Regions from separate parts of the Oceanobacillus alkalisoli genome, predicted to be linked through region 2. Evidence: riboswitches for the same ligand, from Rfam matches in the RefSeq annotation. Region 2 holds a riboswitch; each other region holds the start of a gene.
What was found. Region 2 has a riboswitch for S-adenosylmethionine ahead of L3V42_RS02830 (OsmC family protein). Riboswitches for the same ligand answer to the same signal wherever they lie in the genome.

Region 1: it holds a riboswitch for S-adenosylmethionine, as region 2 does, so the genes downstream of both, L3V42_RS08975 (5-methyltetrahydropteroyltriglutamate--homocysteine S-methyltransferase) here and L3V42_RS02830 (OsmC family protein) in region 2, are expected to answer to the same signal.
Region 3: it holds a riboswitch for S-adenosylmethionine, as region 2 does, so the genes downstream of both, L3V42_RS03575 (methionine ABC transporter ATP-binding protein) here and L3V42_RS02830 (OsmC family protein) in region 2, are expected to answer to the same signal.
Region 4: it holds a riboswitch for S-adenosylmethionine, as region 2 does, so the genes downstream of both, L3V42_RS04090 (PLP-dependent aspartate aminotransferase family protein) here and L3V42_RS02830 (OsmC family protein) in region 2, are expected to answer to the same signal.

What each region holds. Positions count from the first base shown of each region.
Region 1 covers NZ_JAKNRA010000005.1:87,839-93,053, reverse strand. The annotation lists gene L3V42_RS08990 (DUF3784 domain-containing protein) at 1-82, opposite strand, end outside; gene L3V42_RS08985 (hypothetical protein) at 549-821, shown strand; gene L3V42_RS08980 (MDR family MFS transporter) at 1,269-2,738, shown strand; SAM riboswitch class I at 2,797-2,900, shown strand; gene L3V42_RS08975 (5-methyltetrahydropteroyltriglutamate--homocysteine S-methyltransferase) at 2,987-4,093, shown strand; gene L3V42_RS08970 (Msr family ABC-F type ribosomal protection protein) at 4,480-5,215, shown strand, end outside.
Region 2 covers NZ_JAKNRA010000001.1:621,719-626,933, forward strand. The annotation lists partial or broken gene L3V42_RS02820 (IS481 family transposase) at 102-263, shown strand; gene L3V42_RS02825 (sodium:solute symporter family protein) at 401-2,017, opposite strand; gene L3V42_RS02830 (OsmC family protein) at 2,014-2,502, opposite strand; SAM riboswitch class I at 2,644-2,751, opposite strand; gene L3V42_RS02835 (maltose acetyltransferase domain-containing protein) at 3,212-3,766, opposite strand; gene treR (trehalose operon repressor) at 3,914-4,636, opposite strand; gene treC (alpha,alpha-phosphotrehalase) at 4,643-5,215, opposite strand, start outside.
Region 3 covers NZ_JAKNRA010000001.1:794,538-799,752, forward strand. The annotation lists gene L3V42_RS03565 (alpha-hydroxy-acid oxidizing protein) at 1-951, opposite strand, end outside; gene L3V42_RS03570 (methionine ABC transporter permease) at 991-1,653, opposite strand; gene L3V42_RS03575 (methionine ABC transporter ATP-binding protein) at 1,655-2,671, opposite strand; SAM riboswitch class I at 2,795-2,906, opposite strand; gene L3V42_RS03580 (pyridoxal phosphate-dependent aminotransferase) at 2,959-4,152, opposite strand; gene L3V42_RS03585 (carbon-nitrogen family hydrolase) at 4,683-5,215, opposite strand, start outside.
Region 4 covers NZ_JAKNRA010000001.1:907,350-912,564, forward strand. The annotation lists gene megL (methionine gamma-lyase) at 1-768, opposite strand, end outside; gene rarD (EamA family transporter RarD) at 1,058-1,963, shown strand; SAM riboswitch class I at 2,238-2,356, shown strand; gene L3V42_RS04090 (PLP-dependent aspartate aminotransferase family protein) at 2,470-4,179, shown strand; gene L3V42_RS04095 (SGNH/GDSL hydrolase family protein) at 4,357-5,215, shown strand, end outside.

The sequences.
Region 1 (5,215 bases), on a different contig from region 2:
ATAGCCATGTTTGTTTTTTTACAGCCACCAGGTAAGAAATAAGTAAAAGGGCTATACGAATCATGAATAATCCGTAGTTCATCCTTCAGCCTGCTTGAACAGTGCACTAGTTAGAATACCAAATAGTATCCCTCTTCGCACGCCAACCGAAAATTGCGCACCGCCCCTGGACAGCCTCGCACGCTAACCGAAAATTGCGCACCGCCCCTGGACAGCTTCGCACGCTAACCGAAAATTGCGCACCGTCCCCGGACAGCCTCGCACGCTAACCGAAAATTGCGCACCGCCCCCGGACAGCCTTGCACGCTAACTAAAAATTGCGCACCATCCCTGAATGACGAACTTCTTCCGAGGAAACTCATCAGCTGCTCTAGAAAGCGAGGGGTGTCTGGACTGCGGATCCTAAAACAAAACACTCACGCTGAATGAAAGCAATTACTAATTCTCTTTTTTATTATCAGGTGTTGGGGGTTGAGTTAATAACAATCGAAACCTTTGGTTAAGCTATTATTAATACTAGCTTGATCAAATGACTCTGAGGTGATGATATGTTCCTGTCAGGAAAGATTATATCAGGAGAATTTGACGGCAATGCGAATGAGTTTTCTATACAAAAAATAAAACATCTAACGACACAAACAACGATAAATGAAAAACAGTTAGAAAGGCTTTATCATTATCTGAAAAACCACCAAAAAGATACAGAAGACCACGTCATTACGTTGTATGATCAACTGCCTATCCGATTGAGCCAGGAAGAAATGAACCTACTTGTCGATGACCTTGAGAAAGTGCAGGAAATGTACCTTGACACATTCTGAATGACCGATTATAATAAGAATGATTTTTACAAGAAGAAGGAGCATTACTGAAAAAATGAGACAACAATTCCTAACTTTGAACCAATAATTGAATATGGTCAAAGACTCTGTTTGTGCTGCGGAGTAATTGGGATACGTCTGTCCTTTATTCATAATTTTATATCAAGTTATGGAATAGTTATATACTTTATAATGAACCCTACGGATAATTCGATGCATTGGTGGAAAGGCGGCTTTGTTCTGTCTTTCCTTTTTAGTTTTAGTGGCCCCCATGTATTTAAGATGTATCCCTTACTTTCAACCACAGGCAGCTGCTTGTGATTTTTTATTTTGAACAAACGATTGAAGGAGGAATTTTTTTGCAGATTTTATTATTCTTTTGATGTGAAAAAGTAACTGAAAAACATAGATATACGATACATTAAAATAAAATTAGAGGTAAAAATAATGAGCAAATCAAAAGAAAAAAATTATGAATTTCTATCAGAAGATCCGAATGTCAAAACATTGCCGCTTATGGCAGCGTTGATCATCGGAGCATTTTTCGCGATATTGAATGAGACACTGTTGAATATTGCGCTCACGACGTTAATGGCAGAGTTCGGTATTACGCTACCGACTGTACAGTGGGTCGCAACAGGATTTATGTTAATGATGGGGATTGTTATACCAGTATCTCCATTATTTATGCAATGGTTTACGACAAGGCAGCTTTTCATTGGGACGATGACGGTCTTTACAATTGGTACAACGATAGCGGCAATCGCGCCGACATTTTCCGTCTTGCTTACTGGCCGGTTGATTCAGGCGGTCGGTACTGGAATGTTGATGCCGATTATATTCAACGTCTTTTTACTTGTGTATCCTCCACATAAAAGAGGGAAAATCATGGGAATTGTTGGGTTAGTTATTATGTTTGCACCTGCAATCGGACCAACACTTTCGGGAGTTATCGTTGATTACTTGGGTTGGAGATTTTTATTTATCTCTGTCCTCCCATTTGCTGTATTTTCGATTCTTTTTGCCTTGAAATATTTGGTGAATGTATCGGAAGTGACGAAACCGAAGATCGATTGGCTCTCCATTGTCTTTTCAACGGTAGGTTTTGGTGCAACAATATACGGATTCAGCTCGGTTGGAGAGAGTGAGGCAGGGTTTTTAACACGTGATGTTTTAACTGCAATTATCATTGGGGTGATTGGAATCATTCTCTTTGCCATCAGACAATTTAAGCTGGAAGAACCGTTGATGGACTTGCGCGTGTTCAAATTGCCGATGTTCACGCATGCAGTAATCATGTTCATTATTATTGTGATGACGATGTTTGCCTCAGAACTTATCTTACCGGTGTTCATGCAGGGACCAATGGCTCTTGCACCAGCAATGGCTGGAATGCTGCTGCTCCCGGGAAGTATTTTAAACGGGATTATGAGCCCATTTATGGGCGCTTTATTCGATAAAGTTGGTCCTCGGGTGATGATGATACCTGCGACAATTGTGCTTGCCGGGACGATGTTTATGTTCAGCCGAATGACAGCTGATACGCCGCCTTGGGTAATAATCGTTGGATTTATGCTCATTATGCTTAGCGTATCTGCAACGATGATGCCAGCTGAAACGAATGGATTAAACCAGCTGCCGAAGCGGTTATATCCACACGGTACGGCTGTTATGTCTACGCTGCAGCCATTAAGCGGTGCAATTGGAGTCTCCGTATTTATTAGTATTCTGAACTCCAGACAGGCAAGTTATCTGGCAGGAGTTGCGGACCCAACGTCAGCCCAATCGCTAAGTCAAGCGATGGTTGTTGCGGTAGAACATGTCTACTTTATTATCTTTATCATTACGCTTGTTGCTGTCGTCTTGTCCTTTATTGTTTACCGGGCACGTCCGATTGAGGAAACGAATATTAAATAAAGGTTGACAATTATCTAAAAGCTATGTAGAGTATAGCTAATAACTTAATAAGCAAATTTTCTTATCGAGAGAAGTGGAGGGACTGGCCCTGTGAAGCTTCAGCAACAGACATTTATATGTACTGTGCTAATTCCAGTAGCATTATAAGCTTGAAGATAAGAAGAGTAGACACGATACTAGAATCCTCTTCTTATTTTAAAGAAGGGGATTTTCTTATTTAGTTAAAAAATATAACGAAAAGGGGCAGTATGATGACAACACTTACGAAAGCGCCATTCAGAGCAGATCATGTTGGAAGTTTATTAAGACCAGAACGGATTAAACAAGCAAGGGCAGATTTTCAAAATAACAAGATTTCAGCAGAGGAATTATATGCGATTGAAACGGAGGAAATTACCGGAATTGTTGATAAGCAGATTGAAGTTGGTTTAGAGGTTGTAACGGATGGAGAATTCCGTCGCAGATTCTGGCACACTGATTTCCTTGAGCATTTAAATGGCGTGGAAGGTTATGTTCCTGAGCATGGTTATAAATTTAAAGGGGTAGAAACGGAAAAGTACACGATTCGGAATAATGGAAAAGTGTCATTCAACCCGAACCATCCGTTTATCGAGGACTTTAAAGTGTTTAATCAAATCGTCGATGGGCGTGCAGTCGCAAAACAAACAATTCCGAGCCCGAATCAGTTGTTCCACCCTGGTATGATCGATGAGACGGTTTACTCTGATATTGAAGATTATGCAAAAGATGTTATTCAAGCGTACCGGGATGCGATTCAAGCGTTTTACGATGCGGGAGTCCGCTACTTGCAATTGGATGACGTATATATTGCGGGGCTTTCTTCTCCGGAAAAGGAATTCCCAGAAGAAGGCTACTCGAGAGAACAATACATTGACTTAGCTCTCCGCGTAATTAATGGAGTGTTAGATGAAAAACCGGCGGATTTAACCGTTACAACGCACTTATGCCGTGGGAATTACCAGTCTACATACATGTTCGGTGGTAGTTATGATTTAATCGCACCAACCTTGCTTGCAAAAGAAAAAGTGGACGGATTCTTCCTGGAATATGATGACGAGCGTTCCGGGGATTTCAAAGCACTCGCTCATATCCCTAAAGGTGGGCCGCAAGTGGTGCTTGGCTTGGTTACTTCGAAATCAGGTGAACTTGAAGATAAGGAAGAGCTGAAAGCACGGATTAAGGAAGCAACACAATATATTCCAAAGGAGCAGATTTGTTTAAGTCCCCAATGCGGGTTCTCATCAACCCACCACGGGAATAAATTAACGGAAGAGCAGCAGTGGGAGAAATTACGTTTTATCGTTGAGTTATCCAAGGAAATCTGGGAAGATTAATAAAGGGAATTTGATTTTTCTAATAGAAATATGTATTATAGGAACTATAAATCTTAAATGTCAAGGAGAATGAATGAAAATGAGACTACGATTCCAAACTTTGAACCGGTAACTAAATACGTTCAAAGACTTTGCTTATTTAAGCAGAGTAAATGGGATTAGTCTGTCCTTTTCATTAATCTTCATTTTTATATGTTATTTGTTATCAAGAGGAAGGCGGCTTATTCTGCCTTCTTTTTTTGTGCGTTTTTTACTGAAAGATGGAGTACAGGAGGAAAATTATATGCAAATGTTATTATTCTTTTAATACGAGCTCGCACTAAACTTGAGCTCGTATCGATCCTAGCTATCGATACGAAATAGAACAATTTCGGGAGGTAGCAAAGATGGAAAAAATATGTTTTGAATTAGAAAATATAGCGTTAACTTATTTTGACCAAACGATAGTAGAAATTGAACGTTTAGCAATCCACCAGTTTGATCGGATTGGAATCGTCGGGAAAAATGGTGCAGGAAAGAGTACGTTATTGAAGTTGCTTGCTGGAATGATTCAGCCAGCACGTGGCAAGGTGCATCGTCATGCAGACTTTGCCTATTTTGACCAATTGTCGGAACCGGAGCAAAGTGAAGTTGATTATGAATTGATCGGGAAATTAGCGATTCCGGAGACTTCAATTGATCACTTCAGCGGCGGGGAGCAGACAAGATTGAAGCTGGCACAAATTTTTTCCGATTATCACGAAGGCTTACTGCTGGATGAGCCGACGACACATCTTGATGCAGACGGAACTCAGTTTTTTATTGATGAATTAACGTACTACTATGGTGCCCTTGTGCTTGTAAGTCATGACCGTTATGTGCTTGACAAGCTAGTGAACAAGATTTGGGAAGTGGAGGACGGTCGTGTAAAAGAGTATACAGGAAATTACTCGAACTATACCGCGCAAAAAGAACAGGAAAGAAGTCAGCAAGCGGAAGAACGTGAAAAGTATCTAAAAGAGAAATCACGCCTCTTGAAAGCGGCCGAGGAAAAGATGAAGAAGGCAGAGAAGATAACCGAAGCCAGCAGCCGAACGTCTAAAAAGGAAACAAAAGCAAAGGCGAATCGAATGTTTGAGACGA
Region 2 (5,215 bases):
GTAGTTGGGAACGAACCAACTACATATGGTGATGGTGCAGCATTAAATATGTATTATGAAATTCATTAGGTTGTCCTTCTACTAAAAAGGAGGCATATCCAATGGATGAAAAAACGCGGGAAGAAATTGCTTTATTTCGTTATGGTTTGATTGCGCCGCTCTTTAATAAGCAAAGAGAACCAAAAGAGTATTTTCAAGAGCTGGAAGGAACAGTACATCAGGTACCCTATTATGGAGAACGAAAGGTTGCAGCTAAAACGATACAAGAATGACATTTAAATTATCGAAGAAATGGATTCGAGGGGTCATGAAATCTATTCAATGAGAAAACAAGCCCTTGAAAAAATTCAATGACCTGTTTTCCCCCTTTTAAACAGCAACAAGTACGCAAATCCTAAACCTACTTCGCCCGAGCTAATTTCCCTACTTCCAACTCATCTCTTGACGACGGTATAAATATAATGGTCGCGATAAATAAACATAAAAGAATCGAAAACAAGAAAATCCCCAGTAAGCCATAATCGTAAATCGCTTGATAATTCGTCAGTAGACCTATTGAAAGGAATGCTCCCGCAATTAAAGCATAAAGCCCTTTCCTCGATACAGAGGTAAATTTCACTTCAAGTGTCTTTGCCTTTTGCAATAATGTGATAATCGTTAATGTACTAAGATTAACTGACATTCCAATCCAAACAGGATGGATATTATAATAAAATTCATTTGGTGCCCAGCCGCCTAGATGGTACCATGAGATTCCGGACAAAAATCCGAGAATCATAGAACCTATTACAGCTTCTTTTGTTGCTAATCTCCAAAATAAGACTGCTACTACTGGTGCAAATGTTGCAGAATTCCTCATCGTCCAAGCTAAAATATTCCACCATGCAGCTTGTTCCGTCCGGAGCAATCCAAATCCAATCATTAACACAGTTAATAACAATAAGGATCGCTGCGTATACTTGACTAATTGTTCTGGAGTCGCGTGCGGATAAATCGCTTGGCCAACGTCTTTCCCTAAGCTCGTTGCTCCGGAAAATTGGCATGGTGCACCCCAACTCAAAGCACAAGCCCATATTCCAAGGAAAAATAATCCAACGAGCGGCGCAGGGAGAACTTGCATCAAATACTGCGGTAATGCTACTAACCCGAGGGTCGTGTCCGGTATCACAATTGCTGCGGAAATACCGAATAGGACACCAAGCAAAATAAAAGGAATCCCAAAAACGGCTGCCATCTTCAATCCTTTTTGTCCTTCTTCCGGTGTACGACATGATAACGCCATTTGAAAAGCCGCCTGTGCTAAGATGACGTTGACGAGAAATGTACCGAACCATGCCACAATCACTTGTATTCCAGCTCCACCCAACTGAAACATTTCCGGGTTCGTTACCGCAAAAGCGCGCAAACCATCTAAACCAGGATTAATGAAGAATGCTAGGATACCGATTGCGAACATTATAATGAAAACAAAGAAATTCATTGTTTGCGTAAAAGCAATGGACCACATCCCCCCAGCTTTCAAATATAGATACAAAAGGAATGCCGTAAATGCAATCGATAAAGATAAGGTAATTCCTGTAAAGACGTGGACTGCCGAAGCAAAGGCAATCGCTGTTGCGACAGACCACATTGGAAATGCAAAAGCTGTAATTGCTCCACTAATTCCAAGCGCCGCTCTTCCATATCGCTCCCCAATTAAACCAGATACCGTAACGACTAATTTTTCACGAAATGGTCCAATAATGACAAAAGCAATAATTAATATTTGCACCGTTTCGGCGACACCATACCAAACTGCCGATATCCCTGTAAGATAGGAAAGTTCAACAATAGAAATAAATGCAGAACCCGAGAATAACCCGGTAATACAAAAAGCTACAATCCACTTATTGAATGTACGCCCACCAACAAAATACCCAGTTGCGTTAGCTTTTTTCCTGGAAACTTGTCCTGCTATCAATAAAAATGCTGTATAAGCAAGTGCAAAGAAAATTAACCATAAACCATAGGAAGTCATTCGGTTACACCTTCTTTTATCTTAATCCAGTTTAATGATATCGGAATTCCTGTATCCTTAAATAAATTGTAGGCAGGACATCTATCCTTCACCTTTTCTTTCAATTCCTCTATTCGATGCTCGCTCTCGTCGGTTTCAAACCAAATCGTATTAATCACCTCTTGGAAATGAGGACTAACATTATCTATCCCTTTCATTCCGCGACGATCAATCGTCCCAATCGAATCAGACTTCAATCGATGAAATGCAAAATCAATTTCTTTTGCGATGGTTTCGATAACAATCAAGATACAGCCGTTAAAGGAACCTAAAATATATTCCATTGGAGTAGGCGCTTCATCAGTCCCTCCTAATTTAACCGGTTCATCAATTGTAAAAGAAAATTTTCTTACTGTATTAACATTTTTTAACACACCAATTCGTTCGCTGCTTGCTTTAACATTTCTTAGATTCGTATTGATTGAACTTGTTTTGTCCACTGACATATTCATCTCTCCTCAAATATAATTATTCTAATTGTTTTACTTGGTTTTAGGGTTAAATCTTTCCACTCCTTCCATATAAAAAGCCCTCCTCCCATCAAAAGATGAGAGAAGGGCAATGATGTATCCTATACCAATACGCTTAACTCATCTTTAGAATACCCAGGTATTCTTCTGAAATTAGCACCATACAAAAAATTGCTGGTTGCTGAGGCTTCAAAGGGTCAGTCCCTCCACCTCTCTCGATAAGATTTCATTCAATTAGAATAAATTATAGATACAGATATTTGAATTGTCAAGAGGTTTTGATTATTAATGAGTTATAAACTTGATTAATATACTTGCAAAGCCCATGAAAACTAAATTTACAGGATACTTTATATTACCCGGTTTATTATGAAAAGACAGTTGATAAAAATACTCTTCCTTGTTATATAAAACAATCTCGAAGATTTTTTGAAAGGAAACTTCAGATATCTTTATATAGTCAATATCCGTAAAATAAATGGTTACTTCACTTTTGGCTCTGGGTAAACACCGATTACTTCTTACAAGCAATATCCGGACGATTGTTCCTTTTCTTATGTATTTGTTTTTTACTCCCTTTATGACTCATCGTTTATAATGCGAAACTTCATTCAGTGTTGGAAGTAACTGGGTAATAACAGCCGTGTAGGGCGAGCAAGGACAAGCCCCCAAGCGCCTCAACTGTTTAAACTCGCTTGATAATGCTTGCGGGATTTCCTCCTACAACGACATTGTCCGGCACATCCTTCGTCACTACTGCACCAGAGGCAATAACAACATTGTCCCCTACAGTCACCCCAGGATTGATAATGGAGCGTCCACCGATCCAGACGTTATCGCCGATCGTAATCGGCTTTCCGTACTCCATTCCGGAATTTCGCTCCGTTGGCTGAATCGGATGTGTCGCTGTATAAAGTTGTACGCCGGGGGCCAGCATGCAATTATCCCCAATTCGGACTTCGCAAACATCTAAAATCGTACAGTCGAAATTTGCGTAAAAGTTTTCTCCTACATATGTATTATATCCGTAATCAAAACGGATGTTGGGCTCCATATAGATTTCTTTGCCTGTCGAGCCGAGCAATTCCTTTAATAATTCCTTCCGCTCTTCGATTTCGGTTTCCAGTGTCTCGTTATAGATCCTTACGTTGCGGCGTGCTTCTAATCGATCTTTCACTAATTCAGGATCTTCGGGATCATACATTTCTCCCGCCAGCATTTTCTCTTTTTCTGTGTTCATTAACATAACTCCTTTTCCCGTAATACTTAAAAAGCAGCACAACGAGGGGAATAAAAACGTTGTGCTGCTTTTTCAAATAAGACCGCCCCCTACCTCCCAGGCTATTGGGCAGGATTGTACGACGTCTAGCTTCTTTCAAGCTTCCCCCTAATCCTTTACCCTTCTTGCAAAATCTACAAATCGGAACTTATCTGGTCGGTGCCTAGACTCTGTGAATTGAAATAGATTCGTATCCTCTAAATGGACCTGACTTCGGATGACTACAACATTTGTGAAACCTTCTAGGTCTAACAGTTCGTGGTCTTCTTTTGTCGGCGTTTCAACGACAATTTCTTTCTTGGCAAAACCGATCATCAGATTCAATTCCTTCTCAATATGGTTATAGATGGAAGTCTCGCAAATCTCCTCAGATAACATCGGCACGTATGTTTCATTGAAATAATCTTTATCAAGGATGACCTTCTCCCCGTCGATTTCCCGGGTACGAATAACATTCCAAATCGATTCCGTCGGGTCCGTCTTTAAAAATTTAGCCGCTTCCCTTTGGTCTTCCGGTTTCAGACGCTTGAGGGTGTGCACGATTGTTCTGCTGTTTAAATTTAACTTCTCCGCCAGTTCGGAATAACTTTGAATTCCGGAGACTGGGAAGGATAACTTGTTTCGATCAATAACAACCGATCCTTTTCCTTGGATTTTCTGAATATAGCCATTTTGTGATAAAAGATCCAGTGCCTTGCGAATCGTTTCACGGGACGCTTCATATTCCCGAGCTAACTCATTTTCTGACGGCAAGAGGTTCCCAATCGCCCATCCACTTTCCTGGATTTTCCTAACTAAATCGTTGTATATGATTAAATATTTCTTCTGCAAGGTGCATCACTTCCAATAATAAACAATCGACTCATATGGGCGTAATTGTAATTGTTCCAGGTTTTGCGGTGAATCTTCATAGTTGGACAGCAAGATTTCCGGAGCCGCTTGTGCCTTTTCTAACTGCAAATCAACCGTTGCGTCTTTCCCGTAGAAATTATTGACGACAAGGATTCTTTCTCCATTCCAATTTCTTGTAAAGGCAAAAATTTGCGGGTCTTCTTCCAAAAGAAGTTGGTAATCTCCATTTGTAATACAGTCATACTTTTTCCTTAACGCGATTAACTGCTGATAATGATAAAAAATAGAATCCGGGTCTTCTAGTGCGTTTTCTGTATTAATTTCCGGATAGTTAGCCGCTACATCTATCCAAGGCGTGCCCGTTGTAAAGCCGGCCTGGTCTTTTGCCGACCATTGCATTGGTGTTCGCCCATTATCACGGGATTTTTTCTGTAAGATACCGATGATTTCTTCTTCGGTTTTTCCTTCTTTTTGTAAGTTTTTATACGCATTTAATGACTCAACATCACGGTATTCCTCAATCGTGGAAAAGTTGGGGTTTGTCATACCGATTTCTTC
Region 3 (5,215 bases), 170 kb from region 2:
ATCTGCGCCGCGGCGAATCCCACTATCGATTAAAATTGGAACTTCTCCCCCTGCTTCTTCCAGAATGGCAGGAAGCGCGTCAATGCTAGAGATAACGCCATCCAGCTGCCGGCCACCATGGTTTGAGACGATAATGCCATCAACACCACTTTCAATTGCAAGTCTTGCATCTGTCGGGTGCAAGATTCCTTTTAGTAAAATTGGAAGGGACGTGCGTTTCTTCAGCTCGGCAACATGCTTCCAGCTTAGTGTCGGATGATAAATATTTTGCAAAATCTCTTCCACAACAGATGCCTCATCGTCCTGCTTTAAAGTGGAGCGGAAGACTTCATCTGTAATATAATTCGCTTTCCCGTAACCTGCTTTCAGCGGGGAGAAACGGTTGCTCATATCTTCTTCACGCCAGCCAAACATTGTCGTATCAACCGTTAGAACGATTGCTTGATAGCCTGCTTCTTCTGCACGTTTTACCATATTAAAGGAAATAGCTTCGTTATTGGACCAGTACAGCTGGAACCATTTCGGACTATTTCCTGAAACTTCCTTTACTTCCTCGATCGAGTAACTGGAAACGGTGCTTTGGATATAAGGTACATCCAGTTTTGCAGCTGCTTTTGCAACCGCAAGTTCTGCCTCTTCATGCGTTGTTTTAAGCATCCCGATCGGAGCAAGCAAGAATGGATGACGGTACGTATGACCAAATAATTCTATAGTCGTGTCCACATTCGAAACATCATTTAAATATTGGGGAACAATCGAATACTTCTCGAACGATGCGATGTTTTTCCGCAATGTCTCCTCCCCTCCGCCTCCAGAACGGGTGTAGCCAAATGCGTTTTTCGACATTTTCTCTTTCGCTTTTGCCTCTAACTCTTCCACACGAAAAGGAAAGTCTTCCTCTATCTCCAAGTTCGCAATAAATGCGTCTGTCGTCTTTGTCGTAGTCGTCAAGACCTCTCCCCCCTTAAAAGTTGAGCTTTCTTCTTCCCATTAATCCTTCTTGAGACGTGCAGCAATCCGGTTACCGAGAGACTGGATTCCTTGAACAAGGATGATCAAGATAAAGACCGTCGCATACATGACGTCCACTTCATAACGCAAGTGACCGAAACGATATGCCAAGTCACCGAGTCCGCCTGCTCCAACGAGGCCGGCCATTGCGGTTGCACCGATCAAGCTGATCGTTACAATCGTTAAGCCTAAGATGATCGATGGACGGGCTTCCCGGAGCATGACGCTCCAAATAATTTTATGCGTTTTAATCCCCATTGCTTTATATGCTTCAATAATTCCGCTATCTACTTCAAGGAGCGAGCTTTCCAGTAAGCGTGCAAGGTATGGCGCTGTATAAATAACAAGCGGCACGATAACGCCTTGTACTCCAATTGTTGTTCCGACCAAGAATTTTGTAAATGGCAGGATGAAGAATAATAAAATAATAAACGGAATCGAGCGGACGATGTTAATTACTAAGTTCAGGAATTGATAGACGAACTTATTTTCCAATGATTGGCCTGGTCGCGTCAGCACAACGAGTATTCCTAATGGCACTCCGATTAAGATCGCGAAAAACAGTGAGATGATGACCATTTGAAATGTTTCCATGACGGCTTGTCCAATAATTGGCAGCCATTGTTCGATAAAGTTTCCCATTTTATTCTCCCTCCACTTCTTCTGTCGCGACCCCTTGTTCGTTTAAGAACTTCAAGGAGGCGTTGATTTGTTCCGGTTCGCCGATAAGATGAAGGATCAGATTTCCGACGATACCGTTTTTCAATTCCATAATATTTGCCGTTAAAATATTCGGCTTTACGTTAAACTTTTCAATTACTTGTGCGAGCAGCGGCTCCCCAGCACTTTCCCCGATAAAGGTCAGGCTTGTCACCGTACCATTTAGTTTCAATTGGCTGATGAGGGATGCAGATAATTTACGCTGCGAAATGGTATCTAAAAACCGCTTTGTCGTTTTATGACGAGGATCGGTGAATAATTCGATGGTGGAGCGCTGTTCGACAATTTCCCCATTTTCTAGAACCGTTACACCGTCACAAATCTTCTGGATTACACTCATCTCATGGGTAATGAGTAAGATCGTTATTCCAAGTTCTTCATTAATCTTAAGGAGTAAATCAAGAATGGAATTGGTTGTTTCGGGGTCAAGGGCACTTGTCGCTTCGTCACTCAGCAGAATTTCCGGTTCCTGTGATAATGCACGCGCAATGGCGACCCGTTGCTTTTGTCCACCAGAGAGTTGAGATGGGTAATTGTTCTTTCTGTCTCCTAAATCAACAATCTCCAAATATTTTTCGACACGTTTCTTCACTTCTTCTTTGTTGTAGCCGAGAAGTTTAAGCGGAGTTGCCACGTTCTCATAAACGGTGGCAGTCTTCATCAAATTGAAATGCTGGAAAATCATGCCGATCTTCTGGCGTGTTTTCCGCAAGTTTTCATTTGATAAAGCTGTTAGCTCTGTACCATTGATCGTTACCGTTCCGCTGTTTGGCTTTTCCAGTAAATTGACGAGCCGGATCAACGTACTTTTTCCGGCACCACTGTAACCAATGACACCGTGGATTTCACCTTTTTCCACATGAAGGCTGACATTATTGACTGCTGCCACATCCCCATTCTTAGATGGGAATATCTTCGTGATGTTATCTAATTTGATCATCTATCTATCTTTCCCTTCCAAATCGTCTCCAGATATAAAAATAGTCGGTGATACATTTTTTGTATTAAAATAGCCTCTCTTTTTTACAAAGAAAGAGAGGCTTGTATGTATGCAAGTTGTCCTCTCTCATCTTTCAAAACATGACGTTTTGCTGGAATTAGCACCTGTTTTATGTTGACCATAAAAAGGTTGCCGAGCTTCAACGGGCCAGTCCCTCAGCTACTCTTGATAAGAGATATAAGCTATTTAATTCTATTGATATAGAGTACAGCAAAAATCGTATTCCGTCAACTTTTAATTTCTTCACCTTTTCGGTCAGGGAAAATATTCAGTTTTTCAATCCGTTCGATTGCTTCCTTCAAACGTGCTTCGTCAACGAGTAAGCCAACCCGGATATAACCTTCCCCGTATGCACCGAAGCCATTTCCTGCAGCAACGGCCACATCCGCTTCGTCCAACAGCAAGTCGGCAAACTCTTCACTCGTATATTCTTCTGGAACCGGCAGCCAGGCAAAGAACGATCCACTAGGAGCCTCTACTTCCCAGCCAATACGTTTACATGCTGCAATTAATGTATTTCTCCTGTTCTCATATAACTCGACTAACCTTTTTACGCTTGACTGTTCCTCGGTTAAAGCAATTGCTGCCGCATGTTGTACAGCTGGGAACAGACTAACAAATAAATGGTCTTGCAAGAGATTGATCGCTTCAATCATTTTCGCATTCCCGACCGCAAAGCCAACACGCCAGCCGGCCATATTATATGTTTTCGATAACGTATACAGCTCAATCCCGATATCTTTCGCACCTGCTGCCTCAAGAAAACTAACCGGTTTCTTCCCGTCAAAGCCAATCGCACCGTACGCAATATCATGAACGATTCCAATGCCGTGTTCCCGGCCTAGCTGTGCCGTCTTTTCGAAAAATTCCTTAGAAGCAATAGCTCCCGTAGGATTATTCGGATAATTTAAGTATAATAATTTCGCTTCTTCTAGCTGTTTCGGCGTTAGCTTGTCATAGTCTGGCAGAAATGCATTTTCATGAAGTAATGGCATCACTTCATGCCGCACATTCGCAAGCTTCACACCAGACAGATAGTCTGGATAGCCAGGGTCCGGCAGTAACATCATCTCTCCTTCATTCATTAAGGCGAGGGGTAATTCGACTAAACCGATTTTTGTACCGAATAAAACAGCGACTTCTGTTTCCGGGTCGAGTTCGACATTGTATTCCCGTTTATAAAAGTCAGCTGCTGCTTGCTTCAATTCCACTGTACCGCGAAACGGTGAGTATTGATGTGAATTTGGATCTGCCGCCGCTTTTTGTAAAGCTTCTACAATATGGGTTGGTGTCGGCTGATCTGGGTTCCCTTGCCCTAAATTAATAACATCGCGGCCTTCTGCGTATGCTTTTGTCACTTTTTCTACGAGAGTTGCGAAAAATTGAACAGGCAACTCCTTTAAGCGATTCGAAAATTCCATTGACATAACCTCTTTATTCGTTTATTTACTCAACTTTTGCGCCATGAAATAACTAATTATTCCTTTATAAAGCTGTTGATTACTTTCATACAGCGTAAGTGTCCAAAACTCTCTTCTGGAGGTCCGCAGTCCAGACACTTCTCGCACCTGCTGAGCGGCCGGCAAGCCCCCTCGCGCTATCGCGCTGCGGGGTCTCGCCAGGCCTATCCTCCCGCAGAAGTCTCGAGGTGTCTGGACTGCTCCCAGGAAAGGTCGAATTTAGATTACTGTTTAATATTCCAGGAGTTGAATCCTTATCGCGACGGAATAATTTCTATTTAAAATAACCGTCTTACCAGTTCAGTTGCCCGGTGGACGGTGACTCCTGCGGGAACAGCACGAGCCTGGAGACCCCGCAGGGCGGCAGCCCGAGGAGCTCTAGCCGTGCCTAAGGATGCGCATCCGTCCACCGAGCAACTGAACGGTGATTAGAGAGCATTTCAAGAGAATGAGCAAATTATTTACGCTGTATGAAAGCAACAGGCAGTTTATTAATATAATTCCGGGACACGGCTTTCAAAAATTGGAACGCTTTTTCTTACTTCTGTTACTCTTTCTGGATGGATGGTGCCTCGTAATGTTTCTTCTTTATCTTCTGAACCTTTTGCTAGTACGTCGCCCCAGGGGTCAACAATTAGAGAAGCTCCGGTATATTCAACTCCGTTTAATGTACCGACATTGTTGGATGATACGACATACATCTGATTTTCAATCGCACGGGCTAGTTGCAGGCTGACCCAATGATTCGTCCGTGGTTTCGGCCATTCGGCAGGGATGAATAATACTTGTGCCCCGTCCAAAGCTAACTTTCGCGCGAGCTCAGGGAAACGCAGGTCATAACAAATGATGACACCCATGCGGATTCCATCCATTTCAAAGGTCTGGACTTTTTCCTTGCCGCCCGTTAAAAATCCTGGTTCATTCAACATTGGAACGAGGTGCATTTTACTATATTTATAAATGAGATTGCCAGTACGATCAAAGACGAGACTTGTATTATACAGTTCATCATTTACTTTGTTGG
Region 4 (5,215 bases), 290 kb from region 2:
GAGACCTCGGAGCAGCAACCATGCATCAAATGGAGACATAATCCCGCCTATATCCTTGCGTGCAGACATAGCAAGTTCATCAATAAAATCGGCCTTCCCTGCGACAAGACCGGCAATCACGTCTCCGTGACCGCCGATATATTTCGTAGCACTATGGAGCACGATATCGCATCCTAAATCTATCGGCCGCTGTAAATAGGGGGTAGAGAATGTATTATCAACGACGACTGGTATACCATATTGTTTCGCAACCTTGCTAACAAGTTCTAAATCAATGAGCTTCATTGTCGGGTTAATCGGGGTTTCAACATAAATCAATGTAGTTTCCGGTTTTATTTTAGCGTGGATTTCGTCTTCTGAATCGAGCAAGGAGAAATCTGAAGTAATATTGTATTTTTCTTTCAGCATCATCAACAAGCCATACGTACAACCATAGAGACCTGCAGAGCACAGAACATGATCATTCGCTTTCGTCAAAGACAATAAAACAGCTGAAACAGCCGCCATACCCGAAGCAAACGCAAGACCTTTCTCCCCATTTTCAAGCCGGGCAATCCGCTCCTCGAGAACACGAACAGTCGGATTTCCTAAACGAGAATAAACGAATCCTTCCTCTTCCCCGCTAAAGCGTCTTTCGCCTTGTTCCGCCGAATTAAAGACATAGGTGGATGTTTGAAAGAGTGGAACGGAAAGACTTCCGAGCATTTCCAACTCATCATATCCCTCGTGAATCACTGCCGTTTCAAATCTCTGATATTTGTTTGCCATGTGCTTCCTCCCCTTTATTCTCCTACTCGAAAATATGACAATTCATGAAGCATTACTTCTATTACTAGCATACAAGAAAAACGCCTTTAATGAAAGCGGTTTCTATAGTTGGAAGTGGGACTTGGGGTCAGAGCATTTGTCCCAGTGGGACGGCTACACTGACCCCAATGTCCCGCCACGATAGCCGGGACAAAACCTCTGACCCCGTGTCCCGATTCTTGAGTTTTTGCGTAATTAGTCTTAATATTGTTTTTATACTTAACAGAGGAATCGGAAGGAGGTTGTGGCGATGGAGTCAAAGGAGATGAAGTTAGGTACGCTATATACGCTTAGCGCGTATTTGCTCTGGGGTTTCTTGACCATATACTGGAAACTTCTTGACCATGTGAATCCGATGGAAACGCTCGCCCATCGGATTGTCTGGTCGTTCATTTTCATGATCGCTTTACTGCTCACACTCAAGCAATTTTGGTCATTCCTCGCTACGTGCCAGAGTTTATTACGAAATCCCAAGAACTTATTAGCTATTGCAGCTGCTTCCGTCCTCATCTCGACCAATTGGTTTTTATTTATTTGGGCAGTCGCGAATGGATACGTCCTCCAAGCAAGTCTCGGCTATTATATTAATCCATTAATGAGCATTTTCTTAGGTATTGTCGTCTTAAGGGAACAAGTTACGATGCGGCAAGGGTTCGCTTTTTTGCTCTGTATCGTAAGTGTTCTCTATCTGACAATTTCTAGCGGCGTATTCCCTTGGGTCTCTCTTGCCCTTGCTACAAGCTTTGCAATTTACGGTCTGTTAAAAAAGAAAATCAACATTAGTGCAACTCACGGGCTTACGGTTGAAACAATGCTTGTCACCCCGATTGCAGCAGGCTATCTTTTCCTGCTTCCGGCTCAAGCTTTCACACTCTCACCAGCTATTTCAGGGACAAATCTGTTACTTGTCGGAGCAGGAATTGCCACTGCGATTCCTCTTTTATTATTTGCAAGTGGTGCCAGGGCAATTCCATTATCCATGGTAGGGATCTTACAATTTATCACACCGACAATGATGCTTTTCCTCGGTGTGTTCGTCTATCATGAACCTTTTTCAATGGAAAATTTTATCGCCTTCTTATTTATCTGGTTTGCACTCATTCTTTATTTAAGTTCGGTTTATCATCACCCAGCAAAAAAACGTGCAAAAACATAAAACTGAGGAAAAACTTTGCTTAGGGTCTTGGGGTCAGAGCATTTGTCCCAGTCACCAGCGGGACAGTTTCTCTGACCCCAATGTCCCGCGACGCCTGGGACAAGATCTCTGACCCCCTTGTCTCCATCTGTCCCCACGCTAAAATCTTTTTTAAGAAAACCAACTAAAGGGGTTGACATTCGGTTGAGGAAGGCGTTATAATCATCAGTAAATTTATAAAAGATTTTCAAGTAGCGCAGTTAGCGCTTTTCCTGAAAATTTTAAGTTAGAAATCTTCTTATCAAGAGCGGCGGAGGGATTAGGCCCGATGAAGCCCGGCAACCTTGAAGTAAGCAACTTTTACTTTTAATGGTGCTAATTCCTACAGATCTAACCTGATCTGGAAGATAAGAAGAGGACATGTATAGTAAACTATACGCCCTCTTCTTAAGGAAGAGGGCGTTTTCATTATCCCTCTCTCCAGAACAAACGAACTACATATTTTAAAAAACCAAGGAGGAAATACAATGTCAGAATTCAATATTTTCGATTTAGAAACACAAGCCCTTCACGCAGGTCAAGAGGAGCCAGATTCAGCTTCCGGAGCAAGAGCAGTACCTATTTACGAAACAACTTCCTACGTTTTCCCAAGTACAGAGCATGCGCAGGGTGTTTTTGGACTTACAACTCCAGGAAACGTCTACACACGGATCACGAACCCGACGGTGGCAGCTTTTGAACAACGAATCTCAGATCTTGAAGATGGTGTTGGAGCAGTAGCAACATCTTCTGGAATGGCTGCCATTACACTCGCTATTTTAAATATCGCTGGAACAGGTGACGAAATTATTGCAGATAGCAACCTTTACGGTGGAACGTATAACCTTTTCCTGAATACATTGCCAAAATACGGAATCAACTTCAAACTAGTCGACGGGACAAACCCAGAGAATTTCCGTGCAGCAATTACCGACAACACGAAAGCAATCTTCGGTGAAACGATCACGAACCCGAGCTTAAACGTATTCGATATTGAAGCAGTTGCCGAAATCGCACATGAAAATGGACTCCCGCTCATCATCGACAACACGTTCGCAACCCCATTCATTACAAAACCAATTAGCTGGGGTGCCGATATCGTCATCCATTCCGCAACGAAATGGATTGGCGGTCACGGTACAACTATTGGTGGAGTCGTTGTAGACGGTGGACGCTTCAACTGGGATAACCCGCGTTTCCCTGAGTTCACAACACCGGACGAGAGCTATAAAGGCTTAAAATACGTTGACGTTGGACCAGCTGCATTTGCAACAAAGTTACGTGTCCAACTATTACGTGACATTGGTGCTTCATTAAGTCCAAAGAGTGCTTTCACGTTCATCCAAGGGCTTGAGTCTTTACAAGTGCGAATCGACCGTCACTTGGAGAATACGAAAGATGTCGTCTCTTATTTGAAAAACCATCCGGCAGTAGAATGGGTCAACTATCCAGGTCTTGAAGAGCACCCTTCCTATGAATTAGGGAAGAAATATTTAAAACGCGGTGCAGGTTCCATCATTACATTCGGTATTAAAGGTGGTCGGGAAGCGGGACGTAAACTCATCGATAGCATTACGCTTTGGTCCCATGTGGCAAACGTTGGAGATTCGAAATCCTTGATCATCCACCCTGCTTCAACGACACACCAGCAGCTAAATGCGGAAGATTTGAAAAAGAGCGGTACACCGGAAGAACTCGTCCGCTTGTCAATTGGTCTTGAATCAACAAAAGATATTTTAAAAGACCTTGACCAAGCAATTGCAAAAGCAACTGGCGAGGCACCGCAAATCACACCGACAGCAGAAGATGCAGTAAACTGGCTGCTCCATTCGCCTTTTGATCGTTCAGAAGGGTTACGCAAGAAAGCAATTGCGGTTGCTGGCGTTGAAGATGCGACAGAGAAAAAACTAAGGAACTACGGTTTTGAAGTAATAGCTGTTGAAAATGCGGAACAATTGAGCGATGTTTCCGGATCCCTTGATGCACTTGTCGTAAACGCAGAGGAGCTTCCAAAAGAAATCATCGAGCAGCTTATCAATAAAGAAAGCAAGATTCTTTGGCTTGAAACTAACGCTGATGACGCTACAGCTGAACATGCGCAAGCTGCAGGCATTCAGGTGGTTGAAAGCAAGTCCATTGCGAGTGAATTGGACCGTATTCGCGGCAGTAAAGCAGCAAAAGAGACAATTGAAATATAGAAATGGAGCTTTCAGAAAGAAACGAATGCCAGGTGCGTTCGTTTCTTTTTTTGTCTCCTCCCTTCCTCTTGTTTAACTTAAGTTTTTTAGGAGTAGTATAATAGGGTAAGTAGAGAATAGTAGACAAATTAAATCCACGTTTTATACTGGTAGTAGACAGATTATAGGTGTGATACGATGAAAAAAATATTATTTATCCTTTTTGCAATCATTCTTTTAACAATAGGAATACTTTATTATATAGATAGTCAGCCCCCGGCATTAAACCAGCCTTTAATCCCTGAGGAGAACGAAGAAGAATTAATGGAAGAAACTGAACCAATTCAAGATGACCAGGATGAGGTAGAGGAAACGGCAGAGGAAGAAAACAGCTTTTCCCAACGGCTATCCCACGTCGTTAAAGATACGTTCGGAAGGATTTTTCAGCGTGAAGTAAAAATAGTCGCGATTGGGGATTCACTCACCCGCGGAGTCGGTGATACGACAAATAGCGGCGGTTATGTAGGAATTTTAGAACGCTCATTAAACCAGGAAGAAGAAATTGCGACATTTGAAAACTTTGGTATACCTGGTAACCGGACGGATCAGCTTTTAATCCGTTTAGGGCAACCTGAAATCATTGAAGCGCTGGAAGAAGCGAATATTGTTCTTGTCACAATTGGTGCGAATGACATTATGGAAGTGGCGAAGGAAAATATTACAAACCTGGAAATAGAAGACTTCATTCAAGAACATAGCGATTACGAAGAACGGCTTGAGGAAATTCTTGAAACGCTCTCTGACATTAATTCGAATGCCGATATTTATCTGCTCGGAATTTACAATCCCTTTGAAAGGTATTTCCAAGATATCGAGGAATTAAATCAGATTGTAAATACCTGGAATGAGACAGGAAGCAGCTTGGCGAACGAAATGGATAATATTACGTTCATCCCGATCATCGATTTATTTGCCGGGAATGAGGATCCTATATTTGCCGATGATAATTTTCACCCAAATTATGCTGGTTATTATTTGATGGCAGAGCGCGTGTTAG